Regions from separate parts of the Pedococcus sp. 2YAF34 genome, predicted to be linked through region 3. Evidence: predicted binding sites of a transcription regulator. Region 3 holds the regulator's gene; each other region holds the start of a gene.
The links. The regulator LexA, encoded in region 3, represses DNA repair genes until DNA is damaged. The targets are predictions, from matches to a motif close to TCGAACANNTGTTCGA.

Region 1 (7,283 bases), on a different contig from region 3:
TCGTCGAGGACGGCATCCCGCACACCCCCATGCGCCGGCCGTCCGGCGGGTAGCCGAAGCCGCTCAGGCCGTGGTGAGCGAGCGGCGCAGCCGGAGCGTGGCGGTGCCCAGCAGCGCCACGGCGAAGGCGGACAGGACCGCGAGCGGACCGAGGATGTCCGAGAGCCCACCGCCGCGGGACAGCAGTGTGACCCACGCATCGACGGCCCAGGCATGCGGCGTGAGGTGGCCCGCGGCCCGCACCCCGGCCGGCACGATCTCCAACGGCCACATGCAACCACCCAGCATCCCGAAGCCGATCCCCACGGCCGGGCCGATGGCGCTCGCCTGCTCAGGCGTGTGGAAGAGGGTCCCGCTCACGAGTCCCGCGCCCGTGCCGACGAGGCACCACACCGTCACCAGCACCGTGGCGGCGAGCGGGTTGCCCCAGTTCACCCCGAACACCAGGCCGCCCACCAGGACGATGAGGGCGGCCTGGGCGACGGCGAGGGTCAGGTAGCACAGCCCCTCGCCAAGTACGAGGTCGCGCGGGCGCACCGGGGCGGCCAGCGCCCTGGAGAAGATGCCCAGCCGACGGGTCTGGATGATGGCCGCCCCGCCGGCGGTGGCGTTGATGAACACGAACAGGACCAGCATCGTCGGTGCGCTGTAGCTGAACCCCAGGGGCAGGTAGCTGCTCGCACTGTCGACGACCTCCGTGCGCACCCCGGCCGCCGGCGACTCGCGCTGCAGCGCCAGGGCCCGGGCGTGGTTCTGGTCGAAGGTTCCGCTGACGCTGCGGGTCGCGAAGGCCGCAGCCTGCACCGTGGCCGCCTGCCGAGCCACGACCGACCGGATGGTCGTGAGCGTCGACCCCCCGGACCCGACCTCGCCGGTGGTCAGGACCGGGACGACCACCGAGCCGCCCGACTGCAGAGTGGAGGAGAAGCCGGCCGGCACGAGGACGACGGCCGTCACCTCACCGGACCGCAGCCGCTGCACGCCCGCGTCCCGGGTGGTGGCCCCGACGACCCGCAGCCCCGGTGCCGCGTCGAGACCGGCGACCAGCGCGTCCGCCATGGCGCTGCGGTCAGCCTGCACGACCGCGACGCGCTCCTGCGTGAACCCCGACGTCGTCACCCCGATCAGCAGGATCACCATGAAGGGCAGGAACAGCACGAAGAACAGGAACGTGCGGTCGCGGGCTGCCCGCCGCAGCTCGGTCCAGGCGAGGGTCACGGCTGTCATCGGGCCAGCACCCGCCGTCGCAGGCTGAACGCCAGCAGCGACGTCACCACCGCGAACGCCAGCACGGCCAGCAGTGGTCCGAGCGCCGCCGTCCACGGGGCCCCGCCGGACAGGTCGGTGAACGCCCGCAGCGCCCAGCCGTTGGGGGTGAGGCGGGCGAGGGCGCGGACGGCGTCTGGCGCCTGCCCGATGAAGACGAAGTTGCCGCCGAGCAGGACGAGGCCGAAGGTCAGGATGGAGGCGATGCCCTCGGCCTGCCGCTCGGTCCGGGCCAGGGTGATGACGAGGGCGGTGAGGCCGACGAGGGTGAGGGCGAGGGCCAGGACCAGGGCCGCGACCACCGGAGGTGGACCCCAGTCCGCGCCGAACAGCAACGAGCTGACCACGGCGACGGTCCCGAGGCTCGCCGCCCCGTAGACGAACGTCGCGAGCGACTTGCCGGCCAGGACGGCACCGATACCCAGGGGAGCGACGGAGAGTCGTTCGAGGGTGCCGCCGCTGCGTTCGAGGAACCACCCTCGCGAGCCGAAGCCGATCGCGAAGAACATGAAGAAGGTGCCCATGGCCGGCGCGTAGTAGCTGACCGCCGTGAGGGTCCTCGCCCCGGACGTCTGGGGCTGCACCTGCTCGGGGAGCGGCTGCGCCGACGCCTGCGCGGCCAGCGCGGCGACCGACGAGGCCGGCGCTCCGGCTGCCACCGCGGTGCGCACCGACAGCTGCACGCCCTCGAGGTGGGCGGTGAAGGACTCGGCGAGCGACCGGGCGACCTGTGCGGCGACGGTGGCGTCGACGCTGCCCAGCACCGTGATGGGCTCGCTGCTCCCGGCGGTGACGGCGTCCGAGAAGCCTGCCGGGATGACGAACGCGGCACCGAGGACCCCGTCGGCCACCTTGGACTGCGCGTCGGCCCGGCTCGAGACGGTCCGCACGGTCAGCAGGTCGTGCAGGTCGGGGCTGCGCAGGAACTGGGTGAAGCCGGTGGCGATCGCGCCGTGGTCGTCGTCCACCACCGCCACCGAGGTGTGGAACGACTGGGCTCCGCCGAACGCCACGCTGATCAGCCCGGCAACGGCCATCGGCGCGATGAACCCGAGGACCCATGCCGAGCGGTCCCGCAGCCGCTGCCGCAGGTCCTTCAGCGCGATGGCGACGACGGGGTGCACGTCACTCCCGCAGGGCCGTGCCGGTGAGGTGCAGGAAGACCGCCTCGAGGTCCGGCTCGACCACCTCGACCGAGCGCACCGACGCCCCCGCGCTGCTCGCGGCCGCCAGCACGGTGGGAAGCCGCAGGCGGCCGTCCTTGGCGAGCAGCTCGACCGTGGAGTCGGAGACGTCGACGCTGTCGATGCCCTCCATCGAGCGGCAGGCGGCGGCGAACGACCCCAGGGACCCGCTGGCGGACAACAGGATCCGGTCCCGCTCGCCGACCCGCGCGACCAGCTCGCGCCGGGTGCCCTCGGCGACCAGGCGGCCGCGGTCGATGATGCCGACGCGGTCGCAGAGGCGCTCGGCCTCCTCCATGTAGTGCGTCGTGTACAGCACCGCCAGACCGCTCGAGCCGAGGGCCCGGATGCTCTCCATGATGGCGTGGCGGCTCTGCGGGTCGACCCCGACGGTCGGCTCGTCGAGCACGAGCAGCTCGGGCCGGTGCAGCAGGCTGGCGCCGATGTTGAGCCGGCGCCGCATACCCCCGCTGTAGGCGTCGACCCGGTCGTCCGCACGGTCGGTGAGGTCGACCAGCTCGAGGACCTCGTCGACACGGGCGCGCAGCGCCGAGCCCGAGAGTCGGTAGAGCCGGCCGAAGAACGCGAGGTTCTCGCGCGCGGTCAGGTCGGGGTAGAGCGAGACCTCCTGCGGCACGTAGCCGATGCGCGCCTTGGCCCGGGTCGCGCCGGCCGTCACCGCGATCCCGGCCACCTCGATGGACCCGTCGTCGGGGCTGAGCAGGCCGCACACGAGCCGGATCGTCGTGGTCTTGCCGGCCCCGTTGGGGCCGAGCAGCCCGTAGGCCTCGCCCGGGGCGATGTGGAACGACACGTCGTCGACGGCGACCCGGTCACCGAAGCGGCGCGTGAGGTGGCTGGCGACCAGGACGTCCTCGTACGCGTCGCCGCCGCCGCGTGCGGGCTCCCGGGCACGGGCGGCTGCCGAGGCCGGCGCGGCACCGGTGGACGGTGCAGGTGTCATGGCGTCCCCTCTCCGATGGCCCTCCGCGCCCACGCTGCGCCGCCCGGTCGCCCAGGGGCAGGGTCCGAGGTCCCTGTTCGGGTCGCTCTGGCCGCGCCGACGATGGACGCGAGGCCCATCGGAGGGCGATGGACCGGACGAGGAGCAGGACGATGGCCGCAACCACGAACGACATGACCCTGCCGGAGCGCATCGAGGCGCTGGAGGTGCAGATCCTCGCGCTGCGGACCGAGCTCGCCCGCACCCGGCTGGAGCAGTGGACCGGGCGGCTAGAGCACCTGGAGGTGCAGTACCGCCTCGGCCGGATGGAGACCGACGAGCGGATCGGCTCCCTGCTGACCGACCTCCGGCACCGGATCGCCAAGGCGCGCGCTCGTGCCGAGTCGCGCGGCGAGGCGGCGGGCGAGGCCGTCGACACGCTGGCGACCGGGGTCGAGGTGGCCTTCGCCGACCTGCGCGAGGCGATGGCGCAGGCCCGGGGCGTCGTCACCCGCTGAGTCGGGACACGGGGTGGCCGGGCTGCCCGGACGGTGCCTCACGCCGCTCGTGGTGTGGTGGCTGCGCTCAGCCCGGCTGCCCGTGGGGGACGGCGGCCATCGCCTCGACCTCGACGAGCTGGTCGGGCCAGCCGAGCACGGTGACCCCCAGCAGGGTGCTAGGGGCCCGGTGCGGGCCCATCCGCGCCTGCACGACCTCCCAGGCGGCGACGAGGTCCTGGCGCCGGGAGCTCGCGACGTAGACCGTGCTCTTGAGGACGTCGCCCAGCCCCGCGCCCGCCGCGCGCAGTGCGGACTCGAGGTGGTCCATGACCACCTTCGCCTGGGCGGCGACGTCACCCGGGGCGACGACCCGTCCCTGCGCGTCGAGCGGGCACGCGCCGGCCGTGAGGACCAGCCGGGTACCCGGTGGCTGCGTCGCCGCGTAGGCGTAGGGGACGCCCGGGTAGAGCCCTGGCACGTCGACGAGCTGGGGTCCGGACATGGCGCCATGGTGGCACGCGCACGGGTTGCGACACGCGCCCGCGTGTCGCGCGCCGGGTCTGCTGTTTCGAACACGTGTTCGGTATGCTCGTCCACAGGTGGCACCACCTGCGGCACCACCGTCCACAGGCTGTTCCTCGGCCCGGGACGGCTGTCGGTGGCGGCACCTAGCGTCTGACCCGACAGCAACTGACAGCGACAGGGTCGAAGGCAGGCGCGCCCGACTCGACAGTGGAAAGAAGGAAACGTGGCCAGGATGCCCGGTGGCAACACTGCAGGTGACCAGAAGGCGAAGTCGCTCGACTCCGTCATGGGACAGATCGAGAAGAACTTCGGCAAGGGCGCGGTCATGCGCCTCGGCGACGACGTGCGTCCCCCCATCGACGTGATTCCCACGGGATCCATCTCCCTCGACGTGGCCCTGGGTATCGGTGGCCTTCCGCGTGGTCGGGTCGTGGAGATCTACGGACCGGAGTCCTCCGGCAAGACCACCGTCGCGCTCCACGCGGTCGCCAGCGCCCAGCGGGCCGGCGGCATCGCGGCGTTCATCGACGCCGAGCACGCCCTCGACCCCGAGTACGCCAAGAAGCTCGGTGTCGACACCGACGCGCTCCTCGTGAGCCAGCCCGACACGGGGGAGCAGGCGCTCGAGATCGCCGACATGCTGATCCGCTCCGGCGCACTCGACATCATCGTCATCGACTCCGTGGCGGCCCTCGTGCCCCGCGCCGAGATCGAGGGCGAGATGGGTGACAGCCACGTCGGCCTCCAGGCCCGGCTCATGTCCCAGGCCCTGCGCAAGCTCACGGGTGCGCTCAACACCTCGGGCACGACCGCGATCTTCATCAACCAGCTCCGCGAGAAGATCGGCGTCATGTTCGGCTCGCCCGAGACGACGACCGGTGGCAAGGCGCTGAAGTTCTACGCCTCGGTGCGCCTCGACGTCCGCCGCATCGAGACCCTCAAGGACGGCACCGAGCCCGTCGGCAACCGCACCCGCGTCAAGGTCGTCAAGAACAAGGTGGCCCCGCCGTTCAAGCAGGCGGAGTTCGACATCCTCTACGGCCAGGGCATCTCCCGAGAGGGTGGCCTCATCGACATGGGCGTCGAGCACGGCTTCGTGCGCAAGGCCGGCGCCTGGTACACCTACGAGGGCGACCAGCTCGGCCAGGGCAAGGAGAACGCCCGCCAGTTCCTCAAGGACAACCCCGACCTCGGCAACGAGATCGAGAAGAAGGTCAAGGAGAAGCTCGGCATCGGGCCGCAGGTCGACAAGCCGGCCGACGCGGTCCCCGAGGTCCCGGTCGAGTTCTGAGCCATCCCGCATGACTGATCGACACGCTGCGGCCAGGGCGGCCTTCGAGGCTGCCCTCGCCGCGACGTCGTCCGAGGCCGTGGCAGGACACCGGCCCACCGTTGCCCCACGGCGTCCGGAGGCGTGGCAACCCATCCCCGGCGACCCCGAGAGCGACCTGCAGTCGCGGGACGCCGAGCCGGACGCCCACGACGTCGCCCGGCAGATCGTGCTGCGGCAGCTCGCGATGGCACCCAGGAGCCGCCAGCAGCTGCGCGACAAGCTCAAGCAGCGTGAGTGCCCCGACGACGTCGCCGAGGCCGTGCTCGACCGCATGACCGAGGTCGGCCTCATCGACGACGAGGCGTTCGCTGGGATGCTCGTGCGGTCGCAGCAGGCCGGGCGTGGGCTGGCCAAGCGAGCGCTGGCCCGCGAGCTGCGCACCAAGGGGGTCGACGACGAGACGGCCCGTGCCACCCTCGACGCCATCGACCCGCACGCCGAGCGCGACCAGGCCGAGCGACTCGTCGCCAAGAAGCTGCGGTCGATGCACGGGCTCGACGTCCTCGTCCAGAAGCGACGGCTGGCAGGGATGCTGGCTCGCAAGGGCTACCCCGCCGACCTGTCGATGTCCGTGATCCGAGAGGCTCTCGCGGAGGCTGCAGAGCACCGGCGGGACTGACCTCCGTTCCCCGGCCGAACCCGGCCCCATCCCTGCTGCAGCGTGGGCAGGCACAGCTGCGCTGGCCGGCCGGCCTCCCTCGACGGGATGGGCTGCTCCGTCCGCTTTTCGGCGCAGCGCGGGTACGCCGCAGTGGTGAAGTCAACCCGCTGCCCGCCTTCCTAGGGTTGACCTGCAGGGTGCCGCAACCCTTGCGAGGAAAGACAACTGGGTGTCCGCACCACACAGTCGATGAGGGGGATTGCGATGCGCATGTCAGTGAGGCAGCTGGCGGCTGCCACGGTTGTCGGTCTGGCGGCCCTGGTGCCGGCGGTGGTGCTCGCGGCGCCACACGCCCAGGCCGCGACGGGTCCGTCGGGTCTGTGGAACTTCACTGTCGCGGCCGGCAGCGCCACGGTCGCGGACCTCGACGGCAACCCGCAGAACATCTCGCTCAAGGGCAGCTGGAGCCGCGGCACCGGCTACGTGAGCTTCAACGCGGCCCCCGCCTACGGCCAGGCGAACGGGTCGACCTTCAGCCCGGGCGACCTCGAGTTCGCCTTCGGGGCAGTCCTGCGTACGAACAGCCTGGTGGCAAAGTCCAACCCCAACGTCATCCAGGGCGGCATGGGCAACGATCCCGCCCAGTTCAAGATCGCGCTGCAACCGGTCAACGGCGGCACGGCGATCTGCGTCCTCAAGGGCACCAAGGGCTACATGGTCGCCAAGTCCACCCGCACCTCACTGGCCAACGGGGCCTCGCACGAGGTCGTCTGCAGCCGGCAGTCCGGCTCGATCAGCATCGCGGTCGACGGCTACGTCAACACCTACGCGCTGTCGCCGGGGACCATCCGGCTGACGTCCGGCCGCCCCCTGTACGTGGGGGGCAAGGGCTCGACGACCACGTGGACCGACCAGTTCCGGGGCCAGCTCG
Region 2 (7,283 bases), on a different contig from region 3:
CCGCGCCGGGTTCGCGGTGATCGGCGACGTGCAGTTCCTGCCCGGGTACTGCGTGCTCGTCACCGACACCCCCGGCGCAGACCGGCTGACGGACCTGCCCCGGTCCCGCCGCCTGGAGTTCCTGGCCGACATGGAGCTGCTCGGTGAGGCGGTGCAGACGGTGTGCGCCCGTCGCGACCCGGCGTTCCGGCGCATCAACCTGGAGATCCAGGGCAACCACGACGCGTTCCTGCACGCCCACGTCTGGCCGCGCTACGAGTGGGAGGGCCCCGACCACGCCTGGCGCCCGGTGGCCCTGCACCCGATCGAGCGGTGGCGCGAGCCCGCGACCGACACCGTGCTCGGCCCCCAGCACGACGAGCTGCGACGCGAGCTCACAGCCGAGGTCGACCGGCTGAGCGCGAGCGCACGCGACTGAGGGCCAGCCGAGCCGGTTGCACCAGGCCGTTGCGGCCGCCAGGGGCGACCGCCGCGGCGAGCGCCACGGACACCGGCGCGTAGACGAGCAGGTAGCGCGACCGCCCCTGGAACACCAGCGTGAACAGGATGATCGCGAACACCGACGCCACGACGAGCGCCACGTCGCGACGGTAGGGGCGCACCAGCAGCCCCAGCCCGGCGGCCAGGAGCACGACCAGCCACAGTCCCTGGGTGAGCCCGGCCCGGAGCGCGTAGTGGGTGCCCTGGGGGTGGCTCCACGACACGATCCACGGAGTCAGGGGCCCGTGTCGAGGCACCGGTGTCGTTGCGTCACTGCCCTCGCCCCAGGCCCAGAACATGCCGTCGCCGAGGTTCCAGGTGACCTTGTTGGCGGCGAACGTGGCGTACCCCGTCGGCCCGAGCTCGTGCAGTCGCTGCCGCAGCGCCTGGTCGGACCAGCGCACCAGCTCGGCGTGGTCGAGGTGGACGGTCCTGGCCACCATGGTCGCGTTGTACGCGCCATACCGCTTGGTGTTGCCCTGGGTGGGCGTCATGCCCATGGCCACCCACCAGGACAGCGGTGGCGTCCGGCTCGTGTCCACCCGCGTCAGGTCGAGGCCCGATGCCTTGGACAGGGCCGCATCGGCTCCCGCCGACGCGCCGAGGAACACCCCCGCCGCCACGAGCACCACGGCACCGGCGGCAGCCGCGCGACGCGGCCGGCGCAGGAGGCTGGCCACGACCACGACGCCCAGCGCCAGCACCCCCGCCATCGTCGCCACCGGAGTCGTCTTGAGCACGAACCCCACCGCCAGCGCGGCGACGGCGGCGACGCCCAGGGCCACGCCCGCCACCCGCGAGGACCGGGTGGCGGCGGTGAGGGCCAGTGCGGTGGCGAGGATGGGCCACGGCAGCGTCACGATGTCGGTGTAGGGCACGGTCACCCAGGGGGACAGGGCGACCAGGGCGATCCCCGCGACCTGCGCGACGAGGCCGGATGGCGCACTGCGTACCCGGCGCACCACGACGTACAGGCTCTGGAGCGACACCCCGACGCACGCGGCGTTGACCAGCGCGAAGACGGTCCGCTGGTCCCAGCCCAGCAGCCCCTTCAGCTCCCAGCTCATCCGCGAGATGGCGGCGAAGGGGATCTGGTTGGGGTAGCGCGAGAGGTAGCGGTAGTAGAAGAGCGGTGCCGGGCCCTGGGCGAGGCGGCTGCCGAGGTTGGACATCGCCTTGGCGTCCCAGCCCACCGGATAGACGAGGTTGAGCGCCACCACGAGGCACGCGGCAGTCCCGAGCAGGGTGAGGAACCACGACACCCGGCCCGCCCGCCGCGCCAGCCAGCGCAACGGCCGGGAGGCCGCCAACCGCCGTCTGCCGGCGACCAGCGTCAGCCACAGACCCGCGAACGCCCCGAACCCGACCCAGACCCAGACGTGGTCGTAGGGGATGTTGGGCTCACGGGGCACGAACAGGGCCACGACGACGGCCGCCAGCAGCACCGCGCCGAGGACCCGGAAGACGCCTGTGCCCACGGCTCTCTCGAAGCGGTTCGGTGCGCGCACGGAGATCGCCTCCTCCCTCGACCACTCGAGCGTAGGCCTCTGACCTGAGGAAATGCCAAGGACGCCCTCCATCACTAGAACAGGTGTTCGAACGTGGGTTACACTCCGGGCATGGGCATGGCACTCCAGGGCTCGCTCCTCGACACCGCCGACGAGATCGAGCTGCACGGCCTCGACCACCGGCTCACCCGCACGCAGCTGAGCCGCGGCGCCTGGGTCGACTACCGACCGGGTTGGCTCACCGGCGCCGAGCAGCTGTTCGACGCCCTCCACCACGAGGTGCCGTGGCACGCCGAGAAGCGTGAGATGTACGAGCGCGTCGTCGACGTCCCCCGGCTCCTCAAGTTCTACGGGGAGGGCGAGGCACTCCCCCACCCCGTCCTCGACCAGGCGCGCGACGAGCTGAGCCGCTGGTACGCGAACGAGCTCGGCGAGCCGTTCGTCAGCGCGGGCATGTGCCTCTACCGCGACGGCCGCGACTCGGTTGCGTGGCACGGGGACCGCATCGGCCGGTCGAAGGACCTCGACACGATGGTGGCCATCCTGTCGATCGGGTCCGCCAGGCCCCTGATGCTGCGGCCCCGCGGTGGTGGCGAGTCGATCGGCTTCTCCCTCGGGCACGGTGACCTGGTCGTCATGGGCGGCTCCTGCCAGCGCACCTGGGACCACTGCATCCCCAAGTCGACCAAGGCCGTGGGCCCGCGCATCTCCATCCAGTTCCGGCCGCAGGGTGTGCGCTGAGCGGTCCCTCGTGGACGGCCGAGCGCGTCAGGCGGCCTCACGCAGGGCGCGGTTGACGGCGGACAGCACCGCGGTCAGCGACGCCTTGACGATCGAGCTGTGCAGCCCGACGCCCCACAGGACGCGGTCACCGACGGCGCACTCCACGTAGGCCGCCGCCCGGGCGTCACCACCGGCGGACAGTGCGTGCTCGGCGTAGTCGAGGACGCGCACGTCGATGTCGAGCGTCGACAGGGCGTCGATGAAGGCCGCGATCGGGCCGTTGCCGGTGCCCTCGACCTGCACCTCGACACCCTGGTCGAGCATCGTGGCGACGATGCGGTCGGCGCCGTCGGCCTGGCTCTCCAGCGCGTGGCTGACCGGAGTGAACCGCCCCCACGCGTTGGCCGCACCGTCGACGGCGGGCAGGTACTCGTCCTGGAACACGCTCCACAGCTCGGCAGGGCTGACCTCGCCACCCTCGCTGTCGGTCTTGGCCTGCACCACGCCGCTGAACTCGATCTGCAGCCGGCGCGGCAGGTCGAGCTGGTGCTCGGCCTTGAGGATGTAGGCGACACCGCCCTTGCCGGACTGGCTGTTGACGCGGACCACGGCCTCGTAGGACCGGCCGACGTCGTGCGGGTCGATGGGCAGGTAGGGCACGCCCCAGACGAGCTCGTCGATCTTCTTGCCGGTGGCCGCCACCTGGCGGTCCATGTCCTCGAAGCCCTTCTTGATGGCGTCCTGGTGCGAACCGGAGAACGCCGTGAAGACCAGGTCACCGCCCCAGGGGTGCCGCTCGGGCACCGGCAGCTGGTTGCAGTGCTCGACGGTCCGCCGGATCTCGTCGAGGTCGGAGAAGTCGATCTGCGGGTCGATGCCCTGGCTGAACAGGTTCATGCCGAGGGTCACCAGGTCGACGTTGCCGGTGCGCTCACCGTTGCCGAACAGGCAGCCCTCGATGCGGTCGGCGCCGGCGAGGTAGCCCAGCTCCGCCGCCGCGACGCCGGTGCCGCGGTCGTTGTGCGGGTGCAGCGACACCACGATCGACTCGCGGCGCTCGAGGTGGCGGGTCATCCACTCGATCGAGTCGGCGTAGACGTTCGGCGTCGCCATCTCCACGGTGGCGGGCAGGTTGATGATCATCTTGTGGTCCGGCGTCGGGTCGATGACGTCGATGACCTCGTTGCAGATCCGCACGGCGAACTCGAGCTCGGTGCCGGTGTAGGACTCGGGGCTGTACTCGTAGTAGACGATCGTGTCGGGCACCGTCTCCTCGAGCTTGCGGCACAGCCGCGCGCCCTGGACCGCGATGTCGACGATGCCGTCCTGGTCGAGCCCGAACACCACCCGCCGCTGCAGCACCGACGTCGAGTTGTAGAAGTGCACGATGGCCTGCTTGGCCCCACGGATCGCGTCGAAGGTCCGCTCGATCAGGTGGTCGCGGCACTGCGTCAGGACCTGGATCGTGACGTCGTCGGGGATCATGTCGTCCTCGATGAGCATCCGCACGAAGTCGAAGTCCGTCTGGCTGGCCGAGGGGAAGCCGACCTCGATCTCCTTGTAGCCCATGCGCACGAGCAGCTCGAACATCCGCTTCTTGCGGTCCGGGCTCATCGGGTCGATCAGTGCCTGGTTGCCGTCGCGCAGGTCCACCGCGCACCACCGGGGCGCCTTGTCGAGGACCTTCGTCGGCCACGTGCGGTCGGGGAGGTCGACCACGATCTGGTCCTGGAAGGGCAGGTACTTCGCGACCGGCATGCCCGAGGGCTGCTGCGGGTGGATCATGGTGTCTCGCCTATCGATTCGTCGCTGGTGGCTCTGTCAGAGGCTCAGCCAGGGCAACGCTACTCCGCGACGAGGGGCGGCTGATCGGTCAGGCCCCGCCGCGGCGGCGAAGGAGGAGGCGCTGCATACGCACTCTCGGAGGGTATGCCGCGTCGTCGCGGTACGTCCATCGCACGGGACTCGTCGCTCACGATCCGGACGGTCCCCCGTCAGCCGGTCTCGGCGGCACGGGGCGGCGCGGCCCCGCTCAGCGGCCGCGGACCAGGCGCACCACTGCCACCAGGGCGCCGATCACCGACCCGACCATGCCGAGGACGAGCGCGCAGCGCACCACGAGGTCCCAGTCGAACCCCTGGCCGCCGAGGTCGAACGGGAAGACCTGCCACAGGCGCACCAGGGCAGCGAGGCCGACAGCGTTCTGCACCAGGTCACCGAAGGCCCGCAACCGGAACCACAGCAGGACCGCGGAGACGAGGCTGGACACCAGGCCGACCGCGAGCGAGGCGTTGACGAGGCCGAGCACCTGACGCGTGTCGTCGGTGAGGAAAGGCACCACCTGCCACCCGGGCGCGATGTTGACCCACCAGAGCAGGACGGCGTTGACGACGGCGCCGATGACGAACCCGACCCTGCGGCCGACGTCGGACCGTCGGGCTGCGGCGTTCGACGTCCTGGTCGAACGGCTGGCGCGGAGCTGTGGCTGGGACACTGCGGACCTCCCCCGTGGTGTGGGTGTCCCCTCAGGTCACCGTGCACCGGCGGGCCGCGTTAGGGCCAGAGGTCCGTGTCACGCGGGCGACGAGATGGTCGCACCGCGGAGGTCGTCCAGGGTGCGGGTCGAGATGACGGGTGACCACAGCAGCCACAGCACCGACAGCGAGCCACCCACCGCGGCGACCACCATGGTCGGCCGCAGACCGATCCACTCCCCCACCACGCCGCCGAGCACCGCGCCGGCGGGACGGATCCCGTAGTTCACCGTCGAGAACGCGCCGGTCACCCGGCTGCGGACGCCGTCGGGGGTCACCGCCGTCATGAGCGCGTTGAGCGGGATGTCGAGGCACATCACGCCGACGGAGGAGACGAGCTCGACGGCCGCCACCACCCCGGCGCGCGCCCACATCGGGCCCTGCGCCAGCGGCATGAGCGCGAAGGGGGCGGAGAAGACCACGGCGCCCACGGCGATGGTGCGCCCGATGCCGATCCTTCGCGACAGCGGCCCGGCGAGAACCGTGCCGAGGAGGCCGCCCGTCGCCCCGATCCCGAGGGCGAGCCCGATGAGCCCGGCCGACATCCCCAGCTGCCGGCTCGCGTAGAGGACGACGAGCGCGCCGGCCATGAGGTTGAACAGGTTGATCGTGGTGGCACACGCGAGGGCCGCCCGCAGGTAGGCGTCGTGGAGCACCAGGCCCATCCCGTCCCGCGCCCGCCGCAGCAGGCTCGTCCCCTCGGCGCCGTCCACCGGCAGGTCGGGCACCTTCACCCGCCCGATGAGGACGGCCGACACCGCGAAGGTGACCGCGTCGACGAGCATGGCCATCGGTGCCGTGACTGCCTGGACCAGGCCGCCGGCGACGGCGGGGCCGGCCACGAACGAGGCCGACCGGGTACCGCTCAGCAGGCTGTTGGCCTCCACGAACTGGTCACGACGCACGAGGCCGACGAAGAAGCTCGGGTACGCCGTCTGGTAGAGCACCTGCCCGAGGCCGGCCACCAGCGCGACCGCGAACAGCTGGCCGAGGGTGATCGCCCCCACCAGGTGCGCCACCGGCAGCGTCAGCAGCACGGCGCAGCGCAGCAGGTCGGCCAGGATGAGCAGCCGCCGCTTTCGCACGTGGTGGTCGACCCAGGCGCCGACGAAGAGGGACAGCAGGTTCGGCGCCCACACCGCAGCCGTGAGCAGGCCCACCGTGGTGGCCCCCGCGTGCAGGGTGGTGACCGCGATGAGCGGCAGGGCGAGCCCGGTGATCCGGTCGCCGAACTGCGAGATCCCCTGACCCACCCAGTAGGTGGCGAACCGCCGATCCCGCCACAGGGGCTCGCTCATGCCGGCTCCCCCTCGTCGGTCGCGGCCTCGGGCAGGACGTAGCGCAGCATCCGGACCGAGCGCGCGCCCGGCACCACGTCGGGCTCGGACTTGCGCAGCACGTATGGCGCGAGCACCTGTTCGATGGCTGCCTCCACCGCGGCCAGCTCCTCGGACGTCACGACGATCCGCGTGTTGGACAGCCCTGCCGAGGCCCGCCAGTCGTCCTCGAGCAGGGGTTCGGCCTGCGCGGCCCAGCGGTCCGGCAGGTCGCGGGCCTGGTCGAACACCACGCGCGACAGGAGCACGGCGGCGTCACGTCCCGTCTCGTCCTCCGAGGGGGTGAAGCGGAAGCCCCGGCCGACCGCCTCCCACCACCGCTGTCGACCGTCGGACGGGACCTGGGCGTCCCGGACCAGGCCGTGCTCGGCGAGGTGGCGCAGGTGCCAGCTCGTGACCGACGGGGTGGCCCCCACCTCGGGGGCCAGTGCGGTCGCGGTGCTCGGGCCGTGCTGCTGGAGGCGGGCCAGGATGGCGAGGCGCGTGGGGTGGGCCAGGGCGCGGATGTCCCGCGGCGTGAGCTCGACGTCGCCATAGGGGTTGGTCACCGGGTCACCTCGATGTGAGAGTACTGTTTCGAGAGGACTCTCTCACAATGTCCGCAATCCGGCCATCCCCGCGACCGGGACCGCGAAGTCGCCGAAAAGGCCGTGCGCGAGCGCGGGCGCACCCGCCACCATGAGCCCCATGGACCTGCCCGA
Region 3 (7,283 bases):
CCGGCATCACCGTCGTCAGCATCGGCGCCGGCGGCATCATCGTCAGCAACGACATCCGTCCCGCCGGCTCGGTCAGCAACGGTGTGTGGGCCATGGACGGCGACCGGTTCAAGGCGACGTTCTGGGGCAGCACCGACGTCGGCCCGAACATGGATACCGGCAGCGCACGCATCCGGGTGCGTGGGCGCCTGCGCAGCGGCAAGCTCGTCGGCACCTTCGCGGTCACGGGGTACGACGCGACCGGCGCCCAGCTGTTCAGCGCCACGGGCACGTTCACCGGCACGCGCATCGAGCCCTGACCCCACGGGCACCGACCCCAAGAGCCCTGACCACCGCGCGCCCTGACCACCACGCAGGACCGGTCCCGCTGATGCGGGCCGGTCCTGCGCCGTACCGCACCGGGCCCTTGGGCCCTACCCGGCGGTGGGCGGCCGCCCGAGAGTGGGAGCACGACCGCGGGACCTTCCCGGGGAACCCCTCAGGGCCACCACGAAGGCACACACAAAGGCAGGAAGAGATGAACAGCTACGGACTCGGCGGCAGGGTCGCCGTCATCACCGGCGGGGCCTCCGGCATCGGCCGCGCCTGCGCCCACATCCTCGCGCGCTCCGGCGCGGACGTCTCGATCTGGGACCTCGACCAGGCCGCGATCGACGTGGTGCTCAAGGAGCTCGAGGCGTTCGAGTGCCGGACGCACGGCGCCGTGGTCGACGTCAGCGACTCCGGGGCGGTCGACGCGGCGATGGACGCTGCGGTCGAGCACCTCGGCCACGTCGACATCGCGGTCTGCAACGCCGGCATCGGCGGCGACGTCCTCGCCAGCGGCGACTACACCGACGAGGCCTGGCACAAGGTCATCGGCATCAACCTCGACGGCGTCTTCTACACCCAGCGCGCGGCGATCCGCGCCATGAAGGCCAGCGGTCGCGGGGGCTCGATCATCAACATGGCCTCGATCCTCGGCGCTGTCGGTTTCGCGACCGCGAGCGCCTACACCGCCGCCAAGCACGGCGTCGTCGGCATGACGCAGGCCGCCGCCTGGGAGCACGCCGCCGACAAGATCCGCGTCAACGCGGTGGGCCCGGGCTTCATCCGCACTCCCCTGCTGGACGCCCACCTGGACCAGCCGACGCTGGACTTCCTCGCGACCCAGCACGCGCTGCAGCGGATCGGTGAGCCCGAGGAGGTCGCCGAGCTCGTCGCCTGGCTGGCCAGCGACGGCGCATCGTTCGCGACCGGCACCTACTACCCGATCGACGGCGGCTACCTGGCCCGCTGAGCCTCCTCGCTGCGGGTCTTCAGTCCCGCCGCCTCCATCGCGAGGTAGCGGTCGGTCGTCGCGCGGTACACCCGCCCGAACAGCTCCCCCAGCCATCCGTGCGGCTCGATGCTCAGGGTCACCCGGCTGCCGCCGCCGGGCAGCGGCTCCACGACGTGGCGGGCCTTGGTGAGGATCGCCGGCCCGCGCATCACCCACGTGAACGACGCGCCCGGCTCCAGCTCGGTGACCACCCAATCGGAGGTGGGTATGCGGGGCTGGCTCAGTTTCGCGCTCGAGCCCGGGCGCAGCGGTCCCTCGTCGAGCCTGCGCGCCCACCGCATCGAGGCGGTCCACTCCGGCCAGCGCTCGACGTCGGTCATCACCTCCCACACCCGAGCCGGTGGGGCGGCGATGTCGACGGTGGCGTGCTGCTCCATCACGACATCGTCCTCCTGCTGTCGGTGCAGTTCGAGAGGATGCGGGGCATGGATTCCGCGCGCGTCCTCGCCCAGCGGCTGGCCACCCAGCGACTCAGCTCGGCGCCGCTGCCCCGCGCTGCCGACGCCGTCCGCCTGCTCACCTGCGTCCAGAGCCAGGAGCGCGACCACGCCTTCTTCTCCCTCGGCCTGCGCACCCGGCGGAGCACGTATGCCGCCGTGCGTCGCGAGCACGACAGCGGCACCTTCCTGCGCACCCACATCCTGCGGCCGACGTGGCACTTCGTGGCGCCCGAGGACCTGCGCTGGATCCTGGCGCTCACCTCACCGCGCCTGCTGTCGTCGATGGCTGGCCGCCACCGCCAGCTCGGGCTCGACGACGCCAGCCGGCTCGACTCGGGACTGTCGCTGCTGGCCGAGCTGCTCGCCGGACGAAACCACCTGACCCGGGCCGAGATCGGCGAGGCGTTCGTCGGGCGTGGGTCGAGCATCGAGCCCGGCCAGCAGTTCGGGCACCTGCTCATCGTCGCCGAGCTCCAGGGGCTGGTCTGCTCCGGACCGCAGAAGGGCGTCCACCACTCCTACGCCCTGGTCGACGAGGTCGTCCCGCCCACCCGTGCGCGCGACGAGGACGAGGCGCTGGTCGAGCTGGTGCGCCGCTTCTTCACCAGCCACGGACCCGCGACCATCAAGGACTTCACCCGGTGGTCGTCGCTGACCGTCGCCGGCACCAAGGAGGCCCTGGCCCAGCTCGGCGGCGAGCTCGCCTGCGAGGACGTCGACGGCACCCCGCACTGGTTCGACCCCTCGGTGGTGCCACGGCGCAGCCCTGCCGCGCCCGCGGCCTACCCCTTTCCCGTCTACGACGAGGCGGTCCTCACCTACCCCACGGTGAACTTCCCCACGGCGCCCGACCATCCCTTCGCCAAGCACCCTGATCCGTTCTGGGCCCGGGTCGTCCTCGACCAGCAGAACGTCGGGCTGTGGAAGCGCACGGTCCGCGGGGGCGAGGTGGAGGTGGACGTGCGGCTCGCGCGCAGCGTCGACGACCGGGGCCGCGAAGCAGTACGCCTGGCCGCACAGCGGCTTGCCGGCTTCCTCGAGCTGGAGCTGCGCTACCTCGAGGACCACCACACCCCGCACATCTGGTGGGGGTAGCGCGACCGCCTGGCCCGAGCCCCGGCGGACCCATGCGGGCCGTCTGCTTTTAACAGGTCATGACCTCGCCCTGACCGGTTGATGAATTACACGGTTGGACTTATCCGGATCTGCATGACAAAGCGGACACCGGACGTCCAACCTGTTCCAGGTTGCGCGTCCCCCGGGGACCGCCGCCTGCGCCCTCGGCGCCGTTCCTGCCCCCCACCCCCAGGAAGTCATGCGTTCACGCCTCCACCGCGCCGCCGCCCACGCCGTACTCCGCCTGCTCGCCCTGACGCTCGTGGCGACCGCCCTGGTCGCCGTCGCCCCCCGGACGGCCCAGGCCGCCGGGCTGGTGAGCGAGTGCAAGGCCTACTCGACCGCCTGCATCTCGTTCAGCGGGTACGCCGGGAAGTCCGTGTGGGGCTACCCCGTGAACTCCTCCGGCAACAACTGCGTCAACTACGTGGCCTACCGGCTGGCGCGCAACGGGGTGAAGCAGCAGAGCGGGATGGGCAACGGCGGTCAGTGGGCCACCAGCGCCAAGTCGCGCGGCTACGTCGTCGACAGGACGCCGCGCACCGGCTCCATCGCGCAGTGGAACTACGGCAGCGCCTACGCCCCGAGCGCCGGGCACGTCGGCTACGTCGAGGAGGCGACGTCGTCCTACATCGCCATCTCCGACAGCTCCTGGGGTGGCGGCTACTCCTCGCGCTGGCGCGTCTACAAGGGTGACCGCAACTGGCCCAGCAACTTCATCCACTTCAAGGACCAAGCCTACCAGCCGCCGAGGTCTGGCTCGTTCCTGCGCGTGCGCGAGACCAACGAGGTCTACCGCCTCGTCGGCTCTGCGCCGATCTACACCTCGACATGGACCGGTCTCGGGGGCACCCAGCCGACCCACCTCATCTCCTCCGCGACTCTGGCGTCGATGCCGGCGCGGCTGGCGGAGGGCACCTTCATCCGCGGCGCCCAGCGCAACGAGGTCTACCGCGTCATCGGTGGAGCGCCGGTCTACGTCTACACGTGGGCGGCGTTCGGGGGGACGCAGGCAACCACCAAGGTCGACCAGTACGCCATCGACAAGGCGGGGATGGGCGGCCACTGGAACCACCTGCGGTCACGACCCGCCGAGGGCACCCTCATCCGGGGCGGCCAGCGCGGTGAGGTCTACAAGGTCGCCGGTGGGGCGCCGGTCATCGTCACCGACTGGGACAACGTGGGCGGCAAGCGGACCTCGATGACGGTCGACCAGTACGCGATCGACAAGGCCGGGAGCGCCACCCGCTACAACCACCTGTCGTTCCGGCCGGTGGACGGGTCGTACGTGCGCGGGTACACGACCAAGAAGGTCTACCTGATGAAGGGCGGCATCGCCCACTACGTCTACTCCTGGGACCAGGTCGGCGGGACCGTGCAGCCCACGACGCTCGTGGACCAGGTCGCCGTCGACAAGGCCGGGACGTCGAGCCCGCTCTACTGGACCCACATCAAGGACAAGCAGGTTCTCTGAGGGCCCTGGCCGGCTCACCCCGGTGAGCCGTGGCGCGTCAGCCGACGGCGGGGATGAGCAGCGTCTGGCCGGCGTGGACGTCCGAGCCGGCCAGGTCGTTGGCGACCTGGATGCGGGCGACGGCGTCGGCCAGCGGGAGCTGCGGCAGCTGCGTGGCCGCGACCTCGGAGAGCGTCTGGCCCGACTGCACGGTCGTGGCGTGGTCGACGACCGTCGCCGACGCCCCGCCGGACAGCAGGGTGGTCGCGAGCACCACCGCGGCCACGAGGACCGTCAGGGTGATGGCGAGGCGACCTGCGCGGGTGAGGTGCACCGGCGCCACGGGGCGGATGACGACGTCCTCGCCCGTGGGCACGGAGACGAGCTGCGGACGGGTCGGTCGCGTCGGCATCCGCAAAGGTGCGGGGGCGACGTCCCAAGCGACTGCTGCACTCATCTGGTCCTCCGTGGTGGTCAGGGTCTGGCGGTCGTTCGAACGGGTGTGCGAACTTCCTCTGGACTGATTTCTAGCACGCGTGTTCGAATGCGGCAAGACACGCGTCGAACACATGTTTGGCACAGGCGTTCGAACGCCATACGCTGTGTTCATGCCTCAAGCACATCAGAGGCCACTGACAACGCACCCGTACCACCGTCGCCGGACCACCCCTGGAGGACCGGCTCACGGCACCTGACCTGCGGAAACGAGGAACCGGCATGAGCGAGGACAACGTCAAGGAGCTCCCCGACCGCGACCACGGCGACGGGCTCACCGTCCGCCAGCGCCGGGTCCTCGAGGTCATCCGCAACTCGGTGGACCGGCGCGGCTACCCGCCGAGCCTGCGCGAGATCGGCGAGGCCGTCGGGCTCACCTCCCCGAGCTCGGTGGCCCACCAGCTCTCGACCCTCGAGCGCAAGGGGTTCCTGCGCCGCGACCCCAACCGCCCTCGCGCCATCGAGGTCGTCTCCCCCGACTCCCCCGCCGACATGCGCGGCTACCGCGGCGGCGCGAGCGTCGACGACGAGACGGCCGTCTACGACGAGACCGGGATCGGCGACCAGCGCCCGGAGGCCTCCTACGTCCCCGTGCTCGGACGCATCGCTGCCGGCGTGCCGATCCTCGCCGAGGAGACCGTCGAGGACGTCTTCCCGCTCCCCCGCCAGATCGTCGGCGAAGGCCAGCTGTTCCTGCTCCAGGTCGTCGGCGAGTCGATGATCGACGCGGCGATCTGCGACGGTGACTGGGTCGTCGTGCGGCAGCAACCGACAGCCGACAACGGCGACATCGTGGCTGCCATGCTCGACAACGAGGCGACCGTCAAGACGTTCAAGCGGAAGGACGGCAAGGTCTGGCTCATGCCGCACAACGCGGCGTTCGAGCCCATCGACGGCGACCACGCCACCATCCTGGGCAAGGTCACCGCGGTCCTGCGCCGCGTCTGAGCAGCGTCAGTCGCCCAGCGTCTCGAGGTACCTGCTCAGGCGCTGGGTGATGTCGTCGGTGGCGCGGGCCTCGTCCCACAGCTCCCACCACTCGTTGTCATCCGGCCGCAGCGCCCGGTGCAGCGCCGCGGTGGCGAGGTCCTCGAGGCGCTCGTCGACCTCGAGCGGCTCCTCCTCCACCCAACGCGGCACGTAGCGCTCTGCGACGACGCTCTCCGGGTCGTCGCAGGCGGCTACGACGACCGCGGCCGCGATGGCCTCGGCCATCTCCGGCGCCTCGATGTAGCCGTCCGACCGCACCACGCGCCCCATGGCTCGCTCCACCTGGGCGCGGCGCTCGTCGGGTCCGGCCTCCTCGAGGGTGTCGAGGAAGTCGAGCGCGTCGTCGTTCTCGAACGGTCCTGTTCCGGCAGCTCCCATACCGGCCTCCCTGTGTGCTCGGTTGCTACGAGCGTGCCAAGGCCCGCCGCGACACGCCAGTGGTCGTTCGGCCGAGGCAAGGTGGACCTTTGTCAGCCCTCGCCGCTGGTCCCCGACACGGTGTGCCCGGCGCCCTCCTCAGGCAGCAGGCGCTGGTACCAGGCGGTGTCGACGTAGCGGCCGAACTTGTGCCCCACCTCGCGCAGCACCCCCACCTGCTCGAACCCGAACCGGCGGTGCAGCGCGATGCTCGCGTCGTTGGGCAGCGCGATGACCGCGACCTGGGTGTGCACGCCGGGGTGCGCGTCGAGCCGGCCGAGCAGCGCGGAGTACAGCTGCGACGCGACGCCCAGGCCACGCGCGCCCTCCGCGAGGTAGACCGACACCTCCTTGGTCCCGTCGTACGCGGGGCGAGGGCGGAACGGCCCGGAGAAGGCGTAGCCGAGCACCTCCTCGTCACGAGTCGCGACGAGGACGAGATCGCACTCCCCGCGCCCGCGACCTTCTCCCCCAGGTATGCCGCGCCGCGCGGTTCGGTGTCGAACGTCGCCACCGTGGTGCGCGCCTGCTCGTCGTAGATCGCGGCCATCGCCGGCACGTCGGTGTCGAGGGCGTCGCGGACGGTGATCGCGGTGGCGGCCGGGCTCATATCGGCGATGCTAGGGGGATGACGGACCGGCAGCGGATGTGGGACGAGCGGTATGCAGCCAGCGACCGGGTGTGGAGCGCCGGCCCCAACGCGGAGGTCGAGCGGATCGTCTCCCCCTGGCCGCCGGGTCGAGCCCTGGACCTCGGGGCCGGTGAGGGGCGGCACGCCATCTGGCTAGCTTCGCTGGGCTGGCGGGTGACGGCGGTCGACTTCTCCGCGGTGGGGCTCGGCAAGGGCGAGGCCGAGGCGACCCGTCGCGGGCTCGCGGTCGACTGGGCGGTCGCGGACGCGCGTTCGTGGCAACCGTCGCCGGGCGTTCTCTACGACCTGGTGCTGGTCGCCTACCTCCACCTGCCCGAGGACGTCCTCGGTCGGTGCCGGCGCTGGCTCGCGCCGGGCGGCGCCCTCGTCGTCGTCGGTCATGCCTTGCGGAACCTCACC
Region 4 (7,283 bases), on a different contig from region 3:
CCCGTGGAGCTGTGGGAGCTGCGCCGACGCCACGAGGCCGGCGAGATCCCTTCCCTGCGCAACCACGACGCGACGACGAGGAAGCCCCGATGAAGATCTCCGGCACGGCCACCCTGACCTCCACGCCCGAGCAGGTCTGGGACGCGTTCCACGACCCCGCCGTCCTCGCTCGGTGCCTGCCGGGGTGCGAGTCCCTCACGCAGGTGGGCCAGGACGAGTACGCCATGACCGTCACTGCCGGGGTCGCGGCGATCAAGGGCACGTACGACGGCAAGGTCGCGCTGCAGGACCCCCGACCGCCGGGCCAGTTCACCATGAAGGCCACCGGCTCCGGGGCGCCGGGCACGGTGGACGCGGACGTGGTCGTACGCCTCAGCCCGGCTGCGGCGGGGGGCACCGACCTCGCCTACGACGCCGACGCGGCCGTCGGTGGCGTGCTCGGCGGGGTCGGCCAGCGCATGTTGGCGGGAGCCACCCGCAAGATGGCAGCCCAGTTCTTCGCGTCCGTGGACGCGGACATCGCCGGCGTGCGCCCCGTACCCATCGAGTCGCCCGTGCTCACCCGAGCACCCGGCGCCCCCGCAGGGGCACCCGTCTATGCGGGAGTGGCCGCGACGCCCGCTGCCCAGCTGGGCAGGGCCGGGGCCGGGCGCGGTCCGGACCGCAGCTGGGCGTACGGCGTGCTCACCGGTGGGGCCGTGGCCCTCGCCGGGGTTATCGTCGGGTGGAACCTAGGGAGGCGACGCTGATGCGCGCATTCACCGCGGCGGCCGTGCAGCTGGCGCCGGTCCAGGGACCGCTGTCACCGGAGGTCGTCCGCAAGAACCTCGACAAGTGCGTCGACCTCACCCGACGGTGCGTCGACGCCACCGGGACCGAGCTCGTGGTCCTGCCGGAGACGGCGACGACCGGGTTCACGCCCGACTGCTCGACCGAGGAGCTCTGGGACCTGGTCTCGGAGATCCCGGGCCCCGTCACCGAGCCCGTGCAGCAGGTCGCCCGTGACCTCGGTGTCCATGTCTGCCTCGGCACGTACGAGCGCGGCCCCGAGCGCGGCGTCGTCCACAACGCCTCGGTGCTCATCGACCCCCGCGGCGAGGTGGTCGGCGTCTACCGCAAGACCCACCCGTTCTGCACCGAGCACGTCGACGGCGGCGGCTGGGTGACCCCCGGCGACACGGTGACCGTGGTCGACACCGACCTCGGGCGCATCGGCATGATCATCTGCTTCGACGGCGACTACCCCGAGCTCTCCAGGATCCAGGCGGTCCAGGGCGCCGAGGTGATCCTGCGGCCGTCGGCGCTGCTGCGCTCGGCCGACATCTGGGAGCTGACCTCTCGCGCGCGGGCCTACGACAACCACGTGTTCGTCGTCGGCGCCAACGCCACCGGGGTCGATGCGGCTGGGGTCCTCTACTTCGGCAACTCCCACATCGTCACACCCGTCGGCCACATCGTCGCCAAGGCCGCGTCGCACGAGGGATGGGTCTCGGCCCGGCTCGACCCCGCAACGGCGCTCGCGTCCCTGACGCCGGGATCCAACATCGGGCAGGGGTTCGACCACCTGCGCGACCGCAACCTCGACCTCATCCGCAACCACCGCGACGACCTCGAACGCCCCGCCCGGACGTCGTTCCCCCACTAGACGGGCCGGGCCGGACCGGTCGCGGCCTGGTGTCGTCAGACAGCGCGCGGCGCGTGGAGCTGCCAGTGGATGCGGACCGGCACGTCGCTCCCGGACGTGACCTCCTCCAGGCGGCGCACCAGCTCGAGGCCGGGTCTGCGTGCCTCGACCTCCACCACGCAGCGGTAGGGGTCGAAGCCCAGGCCGGAGATGCGGCTGCCCCACAGCCCGCTCCCCTGGATGAGGTCGCGGACCGCGTCGGCGTCCGCGCGGCTGACGGACCGCGCCTCCAGCCGGACAGCCGACGACACCCCCGCATCGGTCAGCGCACGCCGAGCGGTTGCCTGGTCGACGCCGACGTAGGTCGCCACGAGGCTGTGGCCGTCGGCGAACGACCCTGCCCAGTGAGAGGGGTCCGCCTCGACCAGCTGGTCGACGAGGAAACCGTCACGGAGCGGCCCGACCGGTGCGCCGCTCGGCCCGGGCAGCTCGAACAGCTCGATGCGCACGCGTGACCCCGGCGGGAACCCCGCGGACGACGCCAGCATGCCGAGGGCGGCGACCGCCATGAGGGCGGCCAGGGTTGCGACCACCCGCTTGCGCCTCATGCCGCCTCCCCCAGGGCCGGACTGCTCGACTCCTCTGTGACGGAGAGGAGACACGGTCAGGTTCCCATGCGACGCGCCTGCGGGTGGCGGGTTCGCTCGGGTCCGCTCACTCATGCCAGCGCAAGCGCGGGCCTTGGGGCTCAGAGGACGCGGATGAGTCCGCGGTCGGGGTTGGCGGGGTCGTCGAGCCAGGAGACGAACTCGGGTTCGGGTTCCGTAGGCGCCGCGGGCACCACTTGAAACTTGCGATGACGGCTGGGCAGCTCGTGGTCGGGTGGGAGCTCGACGTCGTTCCAATGAACTGGTCCGCCGGATGGTGGCTGGTAGGTGCCAGGCGGTGGTTGGGGGTCGCCGCCGGGTGGGGGTGCGGTGTCGGCCGGTCTCGGTGGTCGGATGGTCAGGCCGTGGCGGTTGGTGACGACGAGTCCGTCGGGTCCGGTGGGGTCGCCGGTGATGGTGTGGTCGCCGCGGTCGATGCCGTCGTGGTGGGCGGTGCACAAGGAGATCTGGTTGTGCAGGTCGGTGGTGCCGCCGTCGGCCCACGCGTGCAGGTGGTGGACCTCGGTGAAGCCGGTGCTGGTGCAGCCGGGGAACCGGCACCCACGGTCGCGGTCGATGATGAGGTGTCGGGTGCGTTCGGGCAGGATCCGCATCGCCCGCCCGACGGACACGGGGGTGCCGTCGGTCTCCCAGACGGGCTGGACCACCCCGTCGCTGATGAACCGGCCGAGCAGCCGCAGCGGGATCGCGTGCCCACCAGTCACCCAGGCGCCTTCGGTGTCCAGGTGCAGGTAGACCCGGTAGTGCGCGGCACGGGAGGTGGACTCGACCGTCGCGAGGGAGCGGTTGGCCATCTCCTCCAACGCATCGGCGTACGTCGGCAGGCCGGCGTGCCGCTCTTCCACACGCGTGACTGCGGCATCATCGCGGCGACGGGTGAACAGGGCGTCTTTGGCTTCCTTGACCGCCTGCTCGACCAGGGCGCCGATGGTGGCCGGGGCGGAGTACCGCAGCTGGAACCGGCCGTCCGCGTCGTAGCTCATCGACAGCTCCGGTTTCGCGCACGCCCGCTGCTCGACCACCGACCGCCGCGCAGCCTCTTCCGCCCGCTCCACCTCCACGCGCGGGTCGACACCCGAGTCCTCGGTCGAGTCGTCGGGCGAGGACTCGGCCGCCTCGGCAGCCGCGCCCCCACCTGCCTCCTCGGCGACGGCGGCGGCGGCGGCGGGGAACGCGTGCCGGGACACGGCCCGGCGCAGCTGCGGCACCGTGGCCTCGCGGGCGAGGGCGGTGACCGAGGCCTGGTAGCCGGCCGGGACGCCGTGGGCGATGACCGCGACCTGGTCCAGCGACAGCTCACCCGCACCCAACGCCGAAGACGCCTCGACCAGCTCGGCCCGGCGGCGCGCGACCGCCACCACGTCCTTGGCATGGGCCGGCGACAACCCCGCCCGCACCACCAGGTAGTGCTCGGGGGTCTTGAACCCACCGTCGCCCCAGTGCCGGTCGGTGATGAGCTCGGCGGCGATGTCGACCAGCTCGGCCTGCGCCCGGTTCAACCGCCCCGCGACGGCGGCAGTGCGTGCCCACAGCTCCTGCTGCCGGCGGTGCCGGGACTGCGCGAGCGGGGCGGTGGACATGCCTCAATCGTACAGGTGTTCGAACCGGATCGGAAGGGGTAGACAGTGCGAATCCAGTTGCAGCCGGACCGGATTCGCCGGCCTCTGGCGCGCCACGCACCATACCGGAAGACTCCAGACCATGGACTGGACCTTGGAAGTCGTCATCCTGCCCGTGAGCGACCTCGAGTCCGCGGTGGAGTTCTACCGCGACAAGGTCGGGTTCGAGCTCGACCACCGCACGACGAACGACCAGATGGACGTCGCCCAGCTCACCCCGCGGGGCTCAGGCTGCTCCATCGTCGTCGGCACCCTCCCCGCCCAGCAGGAGATGGCCCCGGGCTCGATGCGCGGCCTCCAGCTCGTCGTCGCAGACGCCGCAGCTGCCCGCGACGAGCTCGTCGGGCGGGGCGTCGAGTGCAGCGAGGTCACCGTGTTCGACGAGCGCGACGGGGGGACGTTCTTCGGGTTCGCCGACCCCGACGGCAACACCTGGGCGGTGCAGCAGCTCAAGGTGCGCGGCGACAAGCCCCTCATCCCGCTAGAGCACCGGGGCCGCTTCGGCGCATCCTGACGGCAGCCGCCTGGACGCGGCCGTCGGGCCGCGCCGTCGGGCCGCCGCCGTCTGGCCGCGGCCGCCTCACCGCTGCGTCAGCCGGCGTACACGCGGACGTAGTCGAGCTCGCCCGTGTACGGGTCGGCGCCGGTCGGCTTGGCACCGATCGCCAGCGGGTCCTTGGTCGTGACGCTGCCGATCACGATGGCGCGCTTGGCCACCTCCACGCCGTCGACGACGACGCTCACCGAGGTGTCGGTCTTCACGCACCGCACGACGTGCCACGCCCCGTCCGCCAGGTGTGGACCACCGGTGAGCAGCAGCTTCGCCTTCGACCCCGCGTACCCGCACGCCGCGACCGCGATCGTCCGCTTCTTGCGGGCCACGATCTCGAGGCGCCAGCCACCTCCCGGGGTGCCGCGGAGGATGTCGTAGTCGCCAACCGTCGCGTTCGGCACCTTGGAGAACCGCAGGCGCGTCTCCATCGTGAACGGCTGGGAGCCCAGCGCCAGCTTGCTGCTCCCGGTGGCCGTCACGACGCCGTTGCCCGAGAACGCCAGGGTGCTGCCGGTGGTCTTGACGCCACCCTTGAGGATGCCCGTCAGGTGGGAGGGCCCGGAGTCGGCCACCGTCGTGGAGCCGGCGGGGTCGTTCATCTCCCACCCGGCCACCAGGGCGGGCGAGGACGTGAGCGCCGAGGCCGCGACCATGGCAGCGGTGAGCAGGCTGGGTACGAGCATGGGTTCCCCCTGGTGTCGTGAATGTCCTGGTGAGTGAACCGCTCCGCCGCCCGGCCGCCCATCGACAAATGTCGTAGACGGCATCCAACCGGCGCGGGAGATCCGGGCTCGTGCGTTCGCCGGGTCCTGCGGTCACCCCGGAGTGGAAGCGTTGCCGTCGCGGCGGTCCTTCGACCGTCCCGCGTCGATCCGGTGCCGTCACCAGAGGGGGTGCAGATGCTGTCGTTCGTGCTGGGAAGTGGCCGGTGTGGCTCCACGCTGGTCACGGAGCTGGTGGCCCGCCACCCGGATGTCGGCTTCGTGTCGAACGTCGACGACAAGTTCGCCCGTCTCAACCTCAAGGGCCAGTGGAACAGTGCCCTGTTCGCCCGCTCCGCGGAGCGTGACCCGTCGCTGCGGCCCTTCCGTGACCGGCGGCGCCCGCTCGAGCGTGGACGCCTGCGCGTCGCGCCCTCCGAGGGGTGGACGGTGCTGGAGCGGCAGATCTCCAACATCTTCCCGCAGCCCTGTCGCGACCTCACCGCCCTGGACGCCACCCCGTGGCTCACGGGGCGCATCACGGACTTCTTCGAAAGCCGGATGGAGGCGCAGGGCAAGCCGCACTTCGTGCACCACCTCACCGGCTGGCCCCGCTCCGGGCTGCTGCGCAGCGCCTACCCCGACGCGCGCTTCGTGCACGTCATCCGGGACGGCCGGGCGGTGTGCAGCTCCTGGCTGCAGATGGGGTGGTGGGACGGCTACCGCGGCCCGGACAGCTGGTACCTGGGACCGCTGTCCCCCGGCGACCAGGCCGAGTGGGAGTCGTCAGGTCGCTCCTTCGTCGCCCTGGCCGGGATCGGGTGGCGCCTGCTCATGGACGCCCTCGACCAGGCCCGCCGGCTCGTGCCCGCCGACCAGTGGCTCGACGTCCGGCTGGAGGACCTGATGGAGAGCCCGCGCGAGACGCTCGAGCAGGTCATGGACTTCCTCGGCCTCGACTGGACGCCGGAGTTCGAGGCCGGCTTCCGCCTCCACACCTTCCAGGCCAGCCGGGGCGTGGCCTGGAAGCGCGACCTCGGCGACGAGCAGGCCGCCCTGCTCGAGAGCATCATCGCCCGCCCCCTGACCACGTACGGCTACCCGCTCCTGCACAGCACGGTCCACTGAGGAGGGCCCACCATGACCCAGAACACCACCATCTCCCGCTCGGGCACCGATGCGCGGGAGCCCTCGGCGCAGGCCTGCTCCCTCTACGTCGTCCGGCACGGCACGACGACGATGAACGTCGAGAACCGCTACCGCGGACGCTGCGACGTCCCGCTCGACGCGCAGGGCTACCAGGACGCGGTGGACGCTGCTCGCCAGCTGTCGCCGATCGGTCTGTCCGCGGTCTACGCCGGCGGTCTCCGGCGCACCATCTCGACGGCGCAGATCATCGCCGACGAGGCCCGGATCCCCGACATCCGCATCATGCACGGGCTCATCAACGTCGACTACGGCGCCTGGGAGGGCCTGACCTCCCAGGAGGCCCAGATGTACGACCCTGAGGCGTTCCACCGCTACAAGACCTCCCCGTCGACGGCGGTGTGCCCCAACGGTGAGCGCCTGCGCGACGCCCAGAAGCGCATGCTGGAGGCCCTGGCGCTCATCGGTTCGCGGCACCCCGGCGAGAAGGTCGCCGTCGTGACGCACGCGGTGATGATCCGCCTGGCCGTGGCGGCCATCGAGGGCACCGAGGGTGAGCAGTGGCGCATCCCCGTGGGGCGCGGCTCCTACACGTCGATGGGCGCCGAGGACGGCACCATCTGGCTCAAGGAGCTCCCGGCCGGGGACGACGTCGACTGACCACCACCGCGCCACCCGTTGGCAGGTTGTGCCAACGAAACGGCGGCCTGGGGTCGGTTGAATCGTCCGCGTGACGAGTCAGCCGCAGCCCCGGGCCACCCAGCCGCGGCGTCGGATCCGGATCGGCATCGACACCGGTGGCACGTTCACCGACGTGGTGGCCCTCGACGAGGACTCCGGCGAGCTCGTCACGACCAAGACGCCGTCGACCCCTGCCGACCCCGCGGACGGGTTCATCGACGGTGTCCACAAGGTCCTCGACCTCATGGGCGCCACGGGGAACGACATCACCGCGGTCTGCCACGGCACGAC

Region 1: a site for LexA is predicted at 4,462-4,477, ahead of recA (recombinase RecA). Genes of this name have one in related genera too.
Region 2: a site for LexA is predicted at 2,064-2,079, ahead of AB4Z02_RS00750 (alpha-ketoglutarate-dependent dioxygenase AlkB). Genes of this name have one in related genera too.
Region 4: a site for LexA is predicted at 3,880-3,895, ahead of AB4Z02_RS06765 (HNH endonuclease signature motif containing protein). Genes of this name have one in related genera too.

What each region holds. Positions count from the first base shown of each region.
Region 1 covers NZ_JBFRFA010000001.1:207,243-214,525, reverse strand. Annotated here, with positions in the region: gene AB4Z02_RS01055 (GNAT family N-acetyltransferase) at 1-53, shown strand, start outside; gene AB4Z02_RS01050 (ABC transporter permease) at 64-1,227, opposite strand; gene AB4Z02_RS01045 (ABC transporter permease) at 1,224-2,390, opposite strand; gene AB4Z02_RS01040 (ABC transporter ATP-binding protein) at 2,392-3,414, opposite strand; gene AB4Z02_RS01035 (hypothetical protein) at 3,567-3,911, shown strand; gene AB4Z02_RS01030 (RidA family protein) at 3,979-4,395, opposite strand; gene recA (recombinase RecA) at 4,705-5,709, shown strand; gene AB4Z02_RS01020 (regulatory protein RecX) at 5,720-6,370, shown strand; gene AB4Z02_RS01015 (LamG domain-containing protein) at 6,617-7,283, shown strand, end outside.
Region 2 covers NZ_JBFRFA010000001.1:149,933-157,215, forward strand. Annotated here, with positions in the region: gene AB4Z02_RS00740 (diadenosine tetraphosphate hydrolase) at 1-418, shown strand, start outside; gene AB4Z02_RS00745 (hypothetical protein) at 375-1,988, opposite strand; gene AB4Z02_RS00750 (alpha-ketoglutarate-dependent dioxygenase AlkB) at 2,100-2,729, shown strand; gene leuA (2-isopropylmalate synthase) at 2,757-4,496, opposite strand; gene AB4Z02_RS00760 (hypothetical protein) at 4,744-5,205, opposite strand; gene AB4Z02_RS00765 (MFS transporter) at 5,284-6,543, opposite strand; gene AB4Z02_RS00770 (ArsR/SmtB family transcription factor) at 6,540-7,130, opposite strand; gene AB4Z02_RS00775 (GNAT family N-acetyltransferase) at 7,270-7,283, shown strand, end outside.
Region 3 covers NZ_JBFRFA010000009.1:30,415-37,697, reverse strand. Annotated here, with positions in the region: gene AB4Z02_RS07075 (hypothetical protein) at 1-299, shown strand, start outside; gene AB4Z02_RS07070 (SDR family NAD(P)-dependent oxidoreductase) at 518-1,279, shown strand; gene AB4Z02_RS07065 (SRPBCC family protein) at 1,264-1,698, opposite strand; gene AB4Z02_RS07060 (winged helix DNA-binding domain-containing protein) at 1,747-2,856, shown strand; gene AB4Z02_RS07055 (CHAP domain-containing protein) at 3,077-4,351, shown strand; gene AB4Z02_RS07050 (LysM peptidoglycan-binding domain-containing protein) at 4,389-4,787, opposite strand; gene lexA (transcriptional repressor LexA) at 5,048-5,773, shown strand; gene AB4Z02_RS07040 (DUF4259 domain-containing protein) at 5,780-6,193, opposite strand; gene AB4Z02_RS07035 (GNAT family N-acetyltransferase) at 6,286-6,711, opposite strand; gene AB4Z02_RS07030 (class I SAM-dependent methyltransferase) at 6,861-7,283, shown strand, end outside.
Region 4 covers NZ_JBFRFA010000008.1:100,410-107,692, forward strand. Annotated here, with positions in the region: gene cutA (aerobic carbon-monoxide dehydrogenase large subunit) at 1-93, shown strand, start outside; gene AB4Z02_RS06750 (SRPBCC family protein) at 90-749, shown strand; gene AB4Z02_RS06755 (carbon-nitrogen hydrolase family protein) at 749-1,645, shown strand; gene AB4Z02_RS06760 (hypothetical protein) at 1,681-2,232, opposite strand; gene AB4Z02_RS06765 (HNH endonuclease signature motif containing protein) at 2,373-3,872, opposite strand; gene AB4Z02_RS06770 (VOC family protein) at 3,994-4,425, shown strand; gene AB4Z02_RS06775 (LamG-like jellyroll fold domain-containing protein) at 4,503-5,147, opposite strand; gene AB4Z02_RS06780 (sulfotransferase family protein) at 5,364-6,293, shown strand; gene AB4Z02_RS06785 (histidine phosphatase family protein) at 6,306-6,971, shown strand; gene AB4Z02_RS06790 (hydantoinase/oxoprolinase family protein) at 7,042-7,283, shown strand, end outside.